Regions from separate parts of the Mesorhizobium sp. B2-7-3 genome, predicted to be linked through region 2. Evidence: riboswitches for the same ligand, from Rfam matches in the RefSeq annotation. Region 2 holds a riboswitch; each other region holds the start of a gene.
The links. Region 2 has a riboswitch for cobalamin ahead of FJW04_RS00015 (aromatic ring-hydroxylating dioxygenase subunit alpha). Riboswitches for the same ligand answer to the same signal wherever they lie in the genome.
Positions count from the first base shown of each region.

Region 1: another riboswitch for cobalamin. It lies ahead of FJW04_RS13880 (DUF1636 family protein); the one in region 2 lies ahead of FJW04_RS00015 (aromatic ring-hydroxylating dioxygenase subunit alpha).
Region 3: another riboswitch for cobalamin. It lies ahead of FJW04_RS14080 (CbtB domain-containing protein); the one in region 2 lies ahead of FJW04_RS00015 (aromatic ring-hydroxylating dioxygenase subunit alpha).
Region 4: another riboswitch for cobalamin. It lies ahead of bluB (5,6-dimethylbenzimidazole synthase); the one in region 2 lies ahead of FJW04_RS00015 (aromatic ring-hydroxylating dioxygenase subunit alpha).

Region 1 covers NZ_VFTY01000005.1:271,873-274,065, forward strand. Annotated here, with positions in the region: gene cobW (cobalamin biosynthesis protein CobW) at 1-589, opposite strand, end outside; gene FJW04_RS13880 (DUF1636 family protein) at 592-1,020, opposite strand; cobalamin riboswitch at 1,058-1,265, opposite strand; gene FJW04_RS13885 (winged helix-turn-helix domain-containing protein) at 1,295-2,193, opposite strand, start outside.
Region 2 covers NZ_VFTY01000001.1:450-2,642, reverse strand. Annotated here, with positions in the region: gene FJW04_RS00020 (hybrid-cluster NAD(P)-dependent oxidoreductase) at 1-39, opposite strand, end outside; gene FJW04_RS00015 (aromatic ring-hydroxylating dioxygenase subunit alpha) at 117-1,364, opposite strand; cobalamin riboswitch at 1,477-1,679, opposite strand; gene FJW04_RS00010 (DUF680 domain-containing protein) at 2,171-2,193, shown strand, end outside.
Region 3 covers NZ_VFTY01000005.1:313,067-315,259, forward strand. Annotated here, with positions in the region: gene FJW04_RS14075 (aromatic ring-hydroxylating dioxygenase subunit alpha) at 1-576, opposite strand, end outside; cobalamin riboswitch at 720-919, shown strand; gene FJW04_RS14080 (CbtB domain-containing protein) at 955-1,134, shown strand; gene FJW04_RS14085 (CbtA family protein) at 1,150-1,953, shown strand; gene cobU (bifunctional adenosylcobinamide kinase/adenosylcobinamide-phosphate guanylyltransferase) at 1,946-2,193, shown strand, end outside.
Region 4 covers NZ_VFTY01000006.1:48,502-50,694, reverse strand. Annotated here, with positions in the region: gene FJW04_RS15080 (hypothetical protein) at 1-309, shown strand, start outside; partial or broken gene bluB (5,6-dimethylbenzimidazole synthase) at 426-1,031, opposite strand; cobalamin riboswitch at 1,103-1,285, opposite strand; gene FJW04_RS15070 (histone deacetylase family protein) at 1,464-2,193, shown strand, end outside.

The DNA of each region.
Region 1 (2,193 bases), on a different contig from region 2:
GAGCCGAGCCGGCGGCATCCATTAGGTCGCTCTTCGACAGGATGATTAGGTCGGCGCAGGCGATCTGGTCCTCGAACACTTCCTCGACCGGATCGTCATGGTCGAGGCTCTGGTCCTGCGCGCGCTGCGCCTGCAGGGCGTCCATGTCATTGGCGACGCGGCCTTCCGCCAGTGCGGGACCGTCGACCACGGCGATGACGCCATCGACCGTTACGCGGCTCTTCACCGTCGGCCACTGGAAAGCCTGGACCAGCGGTTTGGGCAGAGCGAGGCCCGAGGTTTCGATCAGGATATGGTCGACCTTCGGCGTCAGCGACAGGATCTTGTCGAGCGCCGGCACAAAATCGTCGGCCACGGTGCAGCAGATGCAGCCATTGGCCAGTTCGACGATGTTTTCCTCTGGGCAGGTGTCGATGCCGCATCCCTTGAGGATCTCGCCGTCGATGCCGATGTCGCCGAACTCGTTGACGATGATGGCGATCCGCTTGCCGCCGGCGTTTTCCAGGAGATGGCGGACCAGCGTCGTCTTGCCGGCGCCGAGGAAGCCGGTGACGACGGTGCAGGGAACGCGGGACAGAGATGTTGTCATGATCAATCTTTCAGCATGTCGAGGGGAGGGATGCGGGCAACGAGGCCGCGCTTGAGGCTATCGGGTCTGCCTCGCCAGGGAATGAGGCCGTCGTTCGAGGTGGCGAAGAGTTTCGCGCCGGTGACGAGATCGGCGCCGCTGGTCGTGGTCAGATCGCCGAACACATAGCTCCAGCAGCCGTCGCGCAGGACCGCGGCGCTCAGCCGGCGCTTGCAATTGCCGAGGCATTCGACCGTGCGGATGCGAATCTTCTCGCCCGAGGCGGCTTGGCGCGTATCTTCGGCCAAAAGTTCGCCGGCCCGGGGATGGGCATCGGAGCCGGTCTCGTCGCGACAGGAAGCGCAGACGATGACCGTGATGCCGACCAGGGGATGATCCCCGCCGGACGAAATGTCGGTTGTTTCAGCCGAAAAACTGCTGTCGCGATCCACATCAGGCTCCTTGCCCGGAAAACCCGCCAGGCGATCGGATTCTTGCATTCCAGACGGCAGGTCTCCTGGCTCGCGGGTCATCGCCTTGGGTAGCCGCCTTCCCGGGACAATCCCAGTGGCTTTCGGCCTTGGCTCTTCGCTCACAGTTGCGGGGACAGCCGCGGATTTGGGATCTTCAATCCCGCACCGCATTCCCTCTTGGCTCCTCCCTTTGCCGAGAGGAGACCGTCTGGATGGGATTTAGGCTCTTGCGGGCAGCGGTGTCAACGCGAGCTTACGACACCGCGATGTCGGACAGCGCCGGGCCGAGATCGCCGGCAGGCGTTATTTCCATGCGCTCGAGGCCAAGCCAGCCCTGCATCTGCTTCAATTCCTCGAAGAGTTGAGCCGCAGTCTCCGCCGGTGCGTTGGCCTGCGCATAGGCCGCATGGACACGCAGGACACTGGCCGGCCGGTCAGCCTTGAGGTCGACGCGCGCCACGATCCTGTCGCCGAGCAGGAAAGGCAGGACATAGTAGCCGTATTGGCGCTTGTCGGCCGGCGTGTAGATTTCGATGCGGTAATGGAAGTCGAACAGCCGCTCCGAGCGCGAACGCTCGAAGACGACCGGATCGAACGGCGCCAGCAGAGCGCGGGCCTCGATCTTGCGCGGGATACGGGCGTCCTTGTGAAGGTAAGCCGGCTTGTCCCAGCCCTCGACACGGACCGGCAGCAAGTCGCCGAGTTCGACCAGTTCCTCCAGCCGGCCTTTCATGTCGGCCGGCGAGAGCCGAAAATAATCGCGCAGGTCGCCTGATGTCGCCACGCCATGGGCACGGGCGGAAATGCGCAGCAATTCGCGGTGCGCGTCCTCAGGCGTCGGTACCGGCAGATCGAGGATCGCCTGCGGCAGCACGCGCTCCGGCAGGTCGTAAAAGCGCTCGAAGCCGCGCCGGTGCGCGGTGGTGATGCGCCCGGCCCAGAACAGCCATTCGAAGGCGTGCTTGGCATGGCTCCAACCCCACCAGCCACCGGAGCCTTTCTGGCCTTCGAGCGCCGAAGCGGCGATCGGCCCGCGCGCGACGACCTCGCGGTAGATCTCTTCTATATAGGCGGCGTGCTCGCGGCCCCATTTGGCCAGCCCCAGATACATTTCATCGCCTTGCTCGGCGCGCTGCATGCGCCAGCGCATCA
Region 2 (2,193 bases):
CATCTGGTCGAGGTGGCGATAGAGGCCAAGATCAGTCATGGCGTTCATCCCTGCATACCTTTCATTTTGGGCGTGTCGTGATCCCAAAGCCGCTGCACAGTTTTGGCCGACATGCGCTAGGCGACACTGCGCAGAGCAGGCCGGCCGTCTTCGGAAAGCCGTGGGCCGATAAAGCGCGCGTACCAGTCGACGAACTGGATGACGCCGCCCTCGTGCAGCTCCGAATAGGGACCGGGCTCGTAGGCCGGCGACAGGATGCCGAAGGCGTTTTCCTCGACGATGCGGCGGTCCTGGTCGTTGGTCTCGGTCCAGACATGGGTGAGTTCGGCGAGATCGTAGTCGACGCCTTCCACGGCATCCTTGTGGACCAGCCATTTGGTCGTAACCGCTGTTTCCGTGGCGCTGACCGGCAGCACGCGGAACGTCACCGCATGATCCACGAGGATATGGTTCCAGGTTGTCGGGTAGTGATAGTGCATCAGCGTGCCGATCCGGTCGGCCGAGACGCTGTCGGACAGGTTCTTCTTCACCGCCCGCTTGCCGGTCATCGTGTAGCTCTGGGCATCGCGCAGCAGCGGCGCGCGGGTGGCGCGGTATTGTCCAGCCGGGTCGATGCGAAACTTGCTGGGCAGGCCAACAGCTTCGCACCTCGCCCAGTGGGCCAGCATCTCCGGATCGCTGTCGGCGCCTTGCACGCCGGTCACGGTCGGCGCTTCCGGGAAGGTCTTGCACAGCTCAGGATGATTGCCCGCGCAATGGTAGCATTCGCGGTTGTTTTCCCAGACCAGCTTCCAGTTGCCCTTCTCGATGATCGTGCTCTCGAAGGCGATCTTGGCCTCGCTCAGCCGGTGCGGCAGGAGATAGGGCTCGATCATCGCCCGCATCGGCGCGAAGTCGGCGGGCTCCTTGGCCAGGCAGATGAAGACATAGCCGGCGACGCTTTCGCAGGCGACCGGCTTGAGCCCGAACTGGCTCTTGTCGAACCCATCGGCCATCTGGCGGGCGAACAGCAGCCGGCCGTCGAGTTCGTAGGTCCACTGGTGATAGGGACACACCAGTTTGGCGGCCATGCCCTTCTCGGTGTTGCAGACGCGGCTGCCGCGATGGCGGCAGGAATTGTGGAAAGCGTTGATCTTGCCCTGCTGATCGCGCACCAGCACGACCGGATAATCGCCGATCTGCACGGTGATGAAGCTGCCCGGCTTGGGCAACTCGCAATCATGGCCGATGAACAGCCAGTCGCGATACCAGATCAGTTCCATGTCAAGCTTGAAGTAGTCCGGGTCGGTATAGAAGGGCTGTTCCAGCGAAAGGCCCTGTCTGCGGCCGTTTAAAAGCCTCAGCATGTCGTTGCGCGCGTCCATGTCCTGTCCTCATTTTCAAGGACTGAACTGGTGGTGATGGAGGAAGGACTGGGCGCAAGCCGGCGAAAGCCGGACAACACCATCCGCCCCTTGACCGCCCACCGCGATCAGTCGAGTTCTAGCGATCTCGGGCTGGTTTCCGGGCTCTGGAGTTGTCCTGGCGGACCATCGCGACACCTTCCCAAGCTTTCGCCCAGTGGTCTCCCGTTGCGACTTGAACTCCACCACCGTTGCGGGGGCAGCGCCGGAATCTGACCGGCTTCCCAATTCTCCGCTCCGTCGTCACGCAGCGGCACCTGAGATCGCTCGATCTAATCACGACAGGGTTTGCGACATCGGCACGAAAGCGACATCGCATCCATGCGGCGCGACACGTACGCGGGATCGTCCCGGCGCGGTTGCAGCGGGGGAATCGCCTCTTCTCGCCAGGTGCGCGGGCACCGTTTTCGACCCTCAGCGGGCCGGAAAAGGGTTAATGGTTTCGAAAAGTGACTATTAGCAGAGTCTAAAATCGAACCGAACGGTTCGTTTCTGTTGACGGTGCGTGCAGGACGGTGTGAACGCCCAGCCTTCCGACACAGTTGGTGATCGGGGCGTGATCTTATGCAACTATTTGATATCAAATGGAAAAATAAGACATGTAGAAGGCGTTGGTACAATTTCAAGTGGTGGAGTCATGGTCCACGCTGAACAACTTCGTGATTGGAAACGGCAAGGGGGCTCTCCCACATCGGGGCTGTCCGAACGACGCGATTTAATCCCAAGACACGCCGCTAGACGGACGGGAAAAATACTGGAGTACAAAAATGAAAAAGATCATTCTCACTGC
Region 3 (2,193 bases), on a different contig from region 2:
CACCTTGCGCAGCACGTGGCCCGATACCAGCGTTTCCAGCGGCCAGTTGCCGAAGTCGCCGGAGGCCGGGTCGAAGGAGGATTGCGCCGAGCTGGCGGCATCTTCCGCAAGATTGACGAAGACGAAGCCCCGCCACACCGAGAGCGCGACGCGATAAAGCGGGTGATCGGCCTTGTCGAAGCCGTCAGGCAGCGATTTCGACGGCACGCGCACCAGATCGCCACGCAGCGAATAGGACCAGGCATGATACGGGCAGTTGATCAGCCGCGCCTTCAGCCGGCCCTGGCTTTCCTGGCAAAGCTGCGAGCCGCGATGCCGGCAGGTGTTGTGGAAGGCATGCAACTCGCCGGTGTCGTCGCGCAGCAGGAGGATTTCCTGCGTACCGACGCGGAAGGTGCGGAACGCCAAAGGCTGGGCAAGGTCGGCCTCGCGGCAGACGAGCAGCCAGTTCCTGTACCAGATGGCATCGAGATCGCGCTGATAGTTGTCCTGGTCCCAATAGGCCGACGAGGGCAGCGTCGGCTCGGTTCGAGTCAGGCCGTTATAGGGCACGCGCTCGCTGGCATTGGGCTGCATGGCTGGCTTCCCGTGAGGGGTGCCAGCCGACACCCGGCCATGAAGTTTGTCAATCGGGACGGGAGGAGGGCAGCTTCGCCGATACGGCGCTCCTGCGCTGGCGGCTGTCGGAATTTGGTTTGCCGGGCGCGGCGAATTTCCCTATAGTCACCGATGTCGTCGGTTCCTTTTTGGAGCCAAGAGGGAATGCGGTGCGGGCAGGAATTCCTGCCCAATGCCGTGGCTGCCCCCGCAACTGTGTGCGGTAGTCCTCTCCATATGCCACTGAAGATTTTTCTTCGGGAAGGTGGGGAAGGGCGCTTATCCGCGAGCCAGGAGACCTGCCGGCGACAGGAAACTGACTTCGATGCCCTCGGGTGGAGGGCGAAAGGACAAGACATGACTACCGCTTCCGTCTCCCTCGGCGCCTCCGTCTCCTCGCAGTCGCGCTTCATGCAGCTCGCGCTCGCGGCGCTGCTCGGCATCTTCGTCGTCGGCTTTGTCGGCTTCTCGCATATCGATGCGGTCCACAATGCTGCCCACGACTATCGCCACTCGATGGCGTTTCCCTGCCACTAACGAGGATCCGACATCATGAATCTGTTTCGCAACGTCGTGTTCGTCGCGGCGATCGCGGGGCTCGTGGCCGGTGTCGTTCTCGCCTGCATGCAGGCCTATGCCACCGTGCCGCTGATCCTCAAGGCGGAAGTCTACGAAAAGGCCGGCGGCGGCCACCACCATGATCACGCGGCCGCACCAGCGGCGACCAATGATGCCATGAGCACGGTGGCGCCCGCTGGGAATGCCATGAGCTCTGCCGCGCCCGCGGGCACCGATGCCGTGACACCGGCGGAGGAAGACGAAGGCTGGGCGCCAGCCGACGGTTTCGAGCGTTTCGCCTTTAGCGTGGTTGCCAACATCGTCACCGGGATCGGCTTCGCGCTGGTCCTGGTCGCGGTTTCCGAGTTCTTCGGCGGCGTCGGCAACTGGCGCCAGGGTGTGTTCTGGGGCTTGGCCGGCTTTGCCGTGTTCGCACTGGCACCGGGTCTCGGACTGCAGCCGGAACTGCCGGCAATGCCGGCGGCCGATCTTCTGCCGCGCCAGATCTGGTGGACGGCGACGGCGGCCGCGACCGCGACCGGCCTGGGCCTGATCGTGTTTCGCAGATCGTTGCCATTGACCATCCTCGCCGTCTTGCTGATCGTCGCGCCGCATGTCGTCGGCGCGCCGCAGCCCGACAGTTTCGAAACACCGATCCCGGAAGGCCTACACCATCAGTTCGTGGTGGCGGTGACGGTGACCAATCTGGTGTTCTGGCTGGTGCTCGGCGCGATCGTGGGCGTGGTGCGCAGGCGCTTCACCGGCATGGCGACCAGCCTGCGCGACAGCTTTGCCTGATCGCGGCAGGCTGACCTTCATCATCGGTGGTGCGCGCTCCGGCAAGAGCGCGCACGCCGAAACCCTGATGACGGCATTGCCCTCGCCATGGGCCTATATCGCCACGGCGCAAGCCTATGACGACGAGATGCGCGAGCGCATCGCGCTGCACCGCTCGCGGCGCGGTGAGGGCTGGTCGACCATCGATGCGCCACTCGACCTCGCCGAAGCGCTGGAGGCGTTGCCAGACGGGCAGCCGGT
Region 4 (2,193 bases), on a different contig from region 2:
TCGTTCGTGATTTTCCTGCTGATGCTGGCTCCGGCAGCCGCTATTCTTTACGTCATGCCCGGGCAGCTCGCCGGCTGGGCTTTCGTGCTGGCAATCGTCTTTGCCTGGGCCTTCAAGGCGGCCTTCATTGAGCCGTTCGCCATTGCCTGCCTGATGCAGGTCTATTTCAAGACCATCGAGGGTCAGGTGCCCGATGCCGCCTGGGACGCCAGGCTGGCCGAAGCCTCGTCGAAGTTCAGGGAACTCAAGGACAAGGCGCTCTCCACTTTCGGCGGTTCGCGCTGGGGCACGGCCGGCGCGACGCGCTGATCGGCTAGGCTCGCGGGCGCACCGGCGGCGGTACAGAGCCACGCCACTGCTGATTTGAGCGGCGCTTCGCCTTGTCCGCGAAAAGTCTCGCTCATGATAAGCTCGGGCAACGGCAGCCGCCGGCCCCAGCCGTGTGTTTCGAGATCCGGCTTCGGTGCGAATTCGGAAACGCGGCCGACGCAGAGATAGGCGATCGGCGTCACTTGATCGGGAATGGCCAGCAAGCTTTTCAGCGCTTGCGCCTCGATGATGCTGACCCAGCCGACGCCGACGCCCTCGGCGCGTGCCGCCAGCCAGAAATTCTGCACCGCGCAGACCGTGCTGTAGAGATCCATCTCCGGATTGTGCCAGCGCCCCAGCGGCGAGCCTTTCGAGCGCTCGCGGTCGCAGGTGATGCAGATGTTGAGCGCGCTTTCGCAAATGCCTTCGAGCTTGAGCTTGCGGTAGAGCGCCTGCCGTTCTGCCTCGATTTCAGGCAGTTCCCGTTCTCGCGCGGCCAGGAACAGGTCGCGCACTTCCGCCCGCCGCGCGGCATCGCGAATGACGATGAAATTCCAAGGTTGCATGAAGCCGACCGATGGCGCGTGGTGGGCGGCAAGCAGCAGCCGCGCCAGCACCTCGTCGTCGATGGCCTCCGATGTAAAATGGCTGCGGACGTCGCGCCGCGTGAAGATGGCGCGGTAAACAGCGTCGCGCGCAATCTGGTCAAATCCATCGCCCATTGGAGTGGTCATAGCTTCCGGCATCGCTTGTCCCCTTGCGATTGCAACCGATGTCATCCGCCTGACCATGCGGATGACGATGCCTGCCAGGCCGGTCTTCTGGCTCGGGATCAACCCGCGTCCGGTGCCTTCCCGTCATCGACAGTGGCATTTACCGGCGCGGTCCCCCTCACAGCGTTGGGCACGCCACGGAGTTCAACCGTGTTCCCGATTCTCCCGCCAGGGCATTTGCAGCCAAGTGGAATCACTTGGCGTCGCAGAATGCGGCTAAAACAAACAGACCGGCAGGCACCAGGCAGTAGCGGCAGTCTTACTCCGAAGGGCCGGCGACGCCAATGCCCGCAGCGACATCAATGGACGCAGGTTCGATTTTCCCCAGCGATCAAGCCGCGACGCATGGCCATCACGGCGCCGGGGCACTAGATAGGGGGCATGGCCACCCGTCTCTACACGCACCCGATCTTTCTCGAACACATCACCCCGCCCGGTCACCCTGAGCGGCCCGACCGCCTGCGCGCCATCGAGCGCGTGCTCGACGACGAAGCTTTTGCCGCGCTTGACCGCGTCGAGGCACTGCAAGGCGACGAGGCGACCATCCTCTACGCGCATCCCGCCGATTTCGTCGCGCGTGTCCGCGCCGCCATCCCCGACGAAGGCATTGCCCGCATCGACGCCGACACCACCGCCAGCCCGAAAAGCTGGCAGGCGGTGATTACGGCGATCGGTGCCGCCAATGCCGCCGTCGACGACGTCTTTGCGGGCCGCGCCGACAACGTCTTCGTCGCCGCCCGCCCGCCCGGCCACCATGCCGAAAAGACCACGGCCATGGGCTTCTGCTTCTTCAACACGGCGGCAATCGCAGCGCGCCATGCGCAGAGGAAGCATGGCGCCGAGCGTGTCGCTGTCGTCGACTGGGACGTGCATCACGGCAACGGCACCCAGGATATTTTTTGGGACGATCCCTCGGTGCTCTATTGCTCGACGCACCAGATGCCGCTTTATCCCGGCACGGGCGCGAAGAGTGAGACCGGCGCCGGCAACATCGTCAATGCGCCGCTGGCGCCTCGGACGGGCAGCGAGGTGTTTCGCGATGCGTTCCTGTCGCGCGTGCTGCCGGCACTCGACAATTTCGCGCCGGATCTGATTATCGTTTCGGCCGGCT